DNA from 2 places in the Butyricicoccus sp. AF18-9LB genome. Region 2 is predicted to be linked to the other one. Evidence: riboswitches for the same ligand, from Rfam matches in the RefSeq annotation. Region 2 holds a riboswitch; the other holds the start of a gene.
What was found. A riboswitch is a leader RNA that binds a small molecule or an ion and turns the genes downstream of it on or off. The one in region 2 is predicted to bind FMN.

Region 1 (3,015 bases), on a different contig from region 2:
GTGCGGCGTGAGCATTTTTTCAACGTATTTGCCGATCACATCGCATTCGAGGTTGACCGGATCGCCCGGCTTTTTGCCGAGCAGAATGGTCTGTGCGCCGGTGTGCGGAATGATGGAGACCGAAAAGTCGGTGTCCGTCACAGCCGCCACGGTAAGGCTGACGCCATCAATGGCGATCGAGCCTTTTTCGACGATGTACCGGAGCAGGGGAGCCGGTGTTTTGATCGTTACCCACACGGCGTTGTCCTCGCGCCGCTGCGAGAGAACCGAGCCGGTGCCGTCGATGTGGCCGGATACGATATGACCGCCGAACCGTCCGTCGGCAGGCATCGCGCGCTCCAGATTGACCGGCGAGCCGCTCTGCAGACTGCCGAGCGCGGAACGCCGCAGGCTCTCCGCCATCACGTCGGCGCTGAAGCTGTCGTCCGTCAGCGCGACCACGGTCAGGCATACGCCGTTCGTGGCAATGCTGTCGCCGATTTTTGTATTTTCGAGCACGGTATCCGCCGCAATCGTCAGCCGAGCGCCTTTTGCACCGCGCTCAATGCGCCGCACCGTACCGATTTCTTCGATAAGTCCAGTAAACATTACAATCTCCCTTCAATCAGGAAATCTTCGTCCATCGGCATGCAGGTCACGTCCTTCAGCGGAAGCGCCTGCACCATCTTGTCAAATCCCAGACCTCCGACCGGACTTTTCGCGCCTGCACCGCCGATGATTTTCGGGGCAATGTACGCCTGCACGCGGTGTACCACACCGGCCTCCAGCGCGGAGAACGCAAGTGCCGAGCCGCCTTCAAGCAATATGCCGTCGATGCCGAGTGCGCCGAGCTGGCGCATCAGGTCGGCAAGGTCTACGCGCTCGTTTTTCGTTTTGCATTCGAGAATGTGTACACCGTGCCGTTCCAGTTCAGCGGTGCGCTCATTTCGACCGACAACCGCGATATAGGTCGGGATTTTGTTCGCCGTCTGTACGATTCTGCTGTCGATCGGCGTTCTTGCGCGGCTGTCGCAGATTACGCGGATCGGATCGCGCCCGCCGTCAATGCGGCAGGTGAGCAGCGGATCGTCCTCAAGCACGGTGCCGATGCCGACCATGATGGCGGGCAGCCGGTTGCGCGTTTCGTGCACATGACGGCGGGCGGTCTCGCCGGTAACCCAGCGGCTGTCGCCGGTGTGCGCGGCGATTTTGCCGTCCAGCGTCATCGCGTACTTGAGCGTCACAAACGGCGTTTTGTGCGTGATGTAGTGAAAGAAAACTTCATTCACGCGGCGGCATTCGTCCTCGCACACGCCGGTCTCGACTTCGATGCCTGCGTCGCGCAGGATCTGTGCGCCTTTGCCGGCTACCAGCGGATTGGGGTCCAGACAGCCGACGAACACGCGGCCGATCTTGTGCTCGATGACTGCATCTGTGCACGGCGGCGTGCGTCCCCAGTGGCAGCACGGCTCAAGCGTGACGTAAAGGTCTGCGCCGGTGCAGTCCTCGGTGCAGTGCGCGAACGCATTGCGCTCAGCATGCAGGCCGCCGATGTGCTCGTGCCAGCCTTCACCGATGATTTTTCCGTCCTTGACGATGACGCAGCCGACCATCGGATTCGGATTGACGTGACCGGCTCCGCGCTGGGCCAGCGCCAACGCCTGACGCATATATTCCTGTTTTTGCTCCTGCATAGAATCACCTGATATAATAATTCTGTAGAAAATTTCACGATAGTTTGGCGACAGCCAAAAAAACGTCCCAAAGACAGAATCTTCGGGACGCTGAAAAAAGCATTGTGAAAATAAAAAGTCTGAAACACCGAATCGGCATTTCAGAACAGCAAACAAACGGAAAATCTTTCCGTGCATTCTTCTTTTATCCAGACTATACTGTCGGCCTCGGAATTTCACCGAATCATGCTTCCGCCGAATGGCATCCGCTCGCGGGCTGTACCGCCGGTAGGGAATTGCACCCTGCCCTGAAGAATCAAATATTTGGTTTTGCGGGGCAGAGCCTTTATTGTTCCGCCTGAGGAAAGTATAGTCCCAAGCGGAGAAAAATGCAAGAGTTTTTTGAAAAAATAATTTTACAGAATATGTGAATGCAAACAAAGCACCGCAAAAGTTCGAAAAAGACTGGAAAATACGCAGATAACGCACAAAAAATATAAAATGACCATACGGTTGTTATTGGTAATTTTCCGTTTTCCATTACCAATTTTCAATTTGCTCCGGTTGTGCTATAATCAAATAGCTATGAAATGAAAGGAGAGTGTGCCATGCGGATCTGGACCGGACGAGCGGGGAGCGGCAAGACAACGGCCATCCTGCGGGAGATCGCGGCGCTGAGTGAAAAGGGAGAGGGACGGCAGATTCTGCTCGTGCCCGAGCTGAACTCGCACCTGATGGAGCGGCGACTTGCTGCAGCCACGCACAACCACGGCGCACGCACGGCCGAGGTGCTGACGTTCTCACGATTGGCTGACCGTGTGTTCTCTGAGGTCGGCGGACTGGCACAGCAGATGCTGACGCCGGCAGGTCAGCTTTTGACCTTGCAGGAGGCGGCACGCCGTGTGCAGGGCGGGCTGAGTGCGTGGAAGGGTCTGGCAGACAAGCCGGAGCTGCTGCAGGAGGCGCTGCGGCTGATCGACGAGTGCAAAACCTGTGCGGTCGCGCCGGAGACGCTGTTTGCGGCTGCCGAGGAGAGTGAGGACGCGGTACTTGCAGAAAAATTGTCCGATCTTGCACAGATTTTAACAGCTTATGAGCGTCTGTGCGAGGAGTCCCTGCCCGACCCGAGAGACCGTCTGACACATTTGCGCGACCGCCTGGCAGAAAGCCACACGCTGGACGGTGCAGCGGTCTATCTGGATGGTTTTCTCGGCTTTACCGTGCAGGAAAGTGCAGTGGTCGATGCCATGCTGGCAGCGGGTGTGCCGCTCTCTGCGGCGGTAACCTGTGATATGGATTACCCGGAGATTTTCCTTACCGGCTGTAAAACAGTGCAGAAATTAACCCGAATGGCAAAGCATCA
Region 2 (3,015 bases):
CTCCCGCCGCTCACCATTTCGAAGGAAGAAATGGATGAAGCACTCGCTATCATGGCAAAGGTATTTTAATCAAAGGTTTTGACAATTAGTAATTAACGTGATTATCGCACTGGTGCAGCAGCACCCAAATAATTACTAACTACTAATTATTCATTGCTAATTTGCAGAAAGGGTTTATTACAATGAAGCATTTACTGAAACTGCTTGACTGCTCCACCGAGGAGATCATCGGTCTGCTCGATCTGGCGGATCAGCTCAAGTATGAGAGAAAGCACAACATTTCCCATCGTCACCTGGAAGGCAAGAGCCTTGGCATGATCTTCCAGAAGTCCTCTACCCGTACCCGTGTTTCTTTTGAGACCGGTATGTATCAGCTGGGCGGTCAGGCACTGTTCCTGTCCAATCGCGACCTTCAGATCGGCCGCGGCGAGCCGGTACAGGACACGGCCCGTGTGCTGAGCCGCTATCTGGACGGCATTATGATCCGCACCTACGAGCAGAAGGAAGTAGAGGATCTGGCAAACTACGGTTCTATTCCGATCATCAATGGTCTGACTGATTTCTGCCATCCGTGTCAGGTTCTGGCAGACCTCATGACCATCCGCGAGAAGTTTGCCGTTCTTGAGGGTCTCAAGCTGTGCTACATCGGCGACGGCAACAACATGGCAAACTCGCTGATCGTCGGCGGCCTCAAGACCGGCATGAAGGTTTCCGTCGCAACGCCGGTGGACTACCGTCCGGACGCTGAGGTTATGGCATTCGCAGAGCCGAATCCGAACTTCTTCATCACCGATGACCCGATGAAGGCTGCTGAGAACGCAGACGTTGTTATCACTGATACATGGGCGTCCATGGGTCAGGAAGCCGAGAAGGAAGTCCGCATGAAGGCATTCCAGGGCTATCAGGTCAATGATGAGCTGCTGGCTGCTGCAAAGCCGGGCTGCATGGTGCAGCACTGCCTGCCGGCCTACCGTGAGCAGGAGATCACCACCAAGGTGTTCGAGGAGCACGCAAACGAAATTTTCGAGGAAGCAGAAAACCGCCTGCACGCACAGAAGGCCGTTATGGTTACTCTGATGAGCAGCAAGGAAGACTGATTTCTGATAAAAAGCCGCTTTCGCAAGGGAAGGCGGCTTTTTTGTTTTTTCTTGCTGAAGTGTTGACAAGTCCTTTACTGGCGACTATAATAGCAGTATAAATAAATTAGTTCTGTTTCAGGGCGGAGTGAAAGTCTCCACCGGCAGTATACAGGCTTCGAGCCTGATAGTCTGCGAGCCGCAAGGCATGATGGGTTAGAATCCCAACCGACGGTTATAGTCCGGATGAGAGAAACAGATGTACCTATCGCTACGTCTGTATGCCTCTGGAGCAATCCAGGGGCTTGTTTTATTTATGGAACAGGACTCCTGAAAGGGAGAAAAAACAGCAATGACAAAAACCAGCAAAATCACCTACACCGCAATTTTTGCGGCTATCGCAACCGTACTGATGTACTTTGAATTCCCGATTCCGTTCATGCCGCCGTTCCTCAAGGTGGATCTGTCCGGCGCGGTCGTGCTCATCGGTGCGTTTATTTTCGGCATCGCTCCGGCGATCACGATGATCGGCATCAAGGACATTATTCATCTGACCCAGACCCAGACCGGCGGCTCCGGTGAGGTCGCAGATTTCCTGATGCTTTCCACGCTCATTGTTATCGCCGTGCTGCTGTACCGCGGTCACAAGAGCCGCAAGATGGCTGTCCTCGGCTGTGCAGCCGGATCGGTCGCTATGGCCTGTGTCGGCATGCTGACCAACTATTTTCTTATCATTCCGTTTTATTCGCAGGTTATGCCGCTGCAGGCTATCTTTGATGCATGCAACGCGATCAACCCGTATGTGACCGGCATGCAGGGCTATCTGCTGCTCGGCGTTCTGCCGTTCAATCTCATCAAAGGCGCAATCCTGACTGCGATTACCATGCTTGCCTACAAGAAGCTGAGCGTGTTCATCAAGTCCAAGCAGATCGAATTGCACCACTCCAGACAGCGTGTCGGCTAAGTAAAAAACGAAGGTGCTCTCCAGCAAACGGAGAGCACTTTTTGTTCAATAATCGCAAACAGTGCGGCAACATCTATGATTTCGCCAAAGATCTGTATACGAATTGACAAAATGCGTGGCCAAGATTATATCACATGCGTGCATCTAATAGACTCGGTCCCGTCAAGATTTGTGCGCAAAATTGTTTGCAGATTCTCCGGCTGAATGAAGTCAGCCGGCAATGAAGGCGTCGTCCAGCGCCGTCTCCAAGTGCTTCATGTTCATATATTTTTTGCTGCCCCACTGCGTGCCCACTACATGGCGAAGCCGGGCGCAGACCAGCATCAGAGCAGAGTTGCCGTCAGGGAATGTTCCCACCACACGGGTTCTGCGGCGGATCTCTCGATTCAGCCGCTCAATCACGTTGTTGGTACGGATGCGCGTCCAGTGCCCGCTGGGAAAATCGCAGTAGGTCAGCGTTTCCTTGATACCGTCCTCGACCTTCTTGGCAGCCTCCTTCAGCTTCATGGCGCGCAGTTCGGCGACGACTGCTTTAGCCTTGTCGCGGGACGCCTTTTTGCTCTCCTGCGCGTGGATCGCCTTAAGCATTTTTGCCACAATTTTGACCTTGGATTTAGGCACAACAGAGAAAACATTGCGGTAGAAATGCACCGTGCAGCGCGGGTATTTGGCGTCCGGGAACACCTTGCCCACGGCCTCCAGCATCCCCATGCACTTGCCGCCGACGATGAATTTTACGCCGTCCAAGCCGTGTCCGCGGAGCCACTGAAAGAAGCTGGCTTATCTGGTCTTGTCCTCTTTCATTCCCTCAGCGGCGCCTAAAACCTCATGGAAACCGTCATCATTCACGGCGATTGCCACCCAAATGGCTACATTTTCATACTCTCCGCCCCAGTTGCGGTGCAGATAGATGCCGTCCACGTAGACATACGGATAGCGCCCGCCCTGTAACGGGCGGTTGCGCCAGTCCTCGAT

Region 1: another riboswitch for FMN. It lies ahead of ribD (bifunctional diaminohydroxyphosphoribosylaminopyrimidine deaminase/5-amino-6-(5-phosphoribosylamino)uracil reductase RibD); the one in region 2 lies ahead of PGY33_RS06975 (ECF transporter S component).

What each region holds. Positions count from the first base shown of each region.
Region 1 covers NZ_JAQCWA010000001.1:219,373-222,387, reverse strand. The annotation lists gene PGY33_RS00945 (riboflavin synthase) at 1-588, opposite strand, end outside; gene ribD (bifunctional diaminohydroxyphosphoribosylaminopyrimidine deaminase/5-amino-6-(5-phosphoribosylamino)uracil reductase RibD) at 588-1,673, opposite strand; FMN riboswitch at 1,846-1,972, opposite strand; gene PGY33_RS00935 (PD-(D/E)XK nuclease family protein) at 2,261-3,015, shown strand, end outside.
Region 2 covers NZ_JAQCWA010000008.1:90,017-93,031, reverse strand. The annotation lists gene PGY33_RS06985 (aspartate aminotransferase family protein) at 1-69, shown strand, start outside; gene argF (ornithine carbamoyltransferase) at 183-1,097, shown strand; FMN riboswitch at 1,207-1,338, shown strand; gene PGY33_RS06975 (ECF transporter S component) at 1,429-2,040, shown strand; partial or broken gene PGY33_RS06970 (IS256 family transposase) at 2,251-3,015, opposite strand, start outside.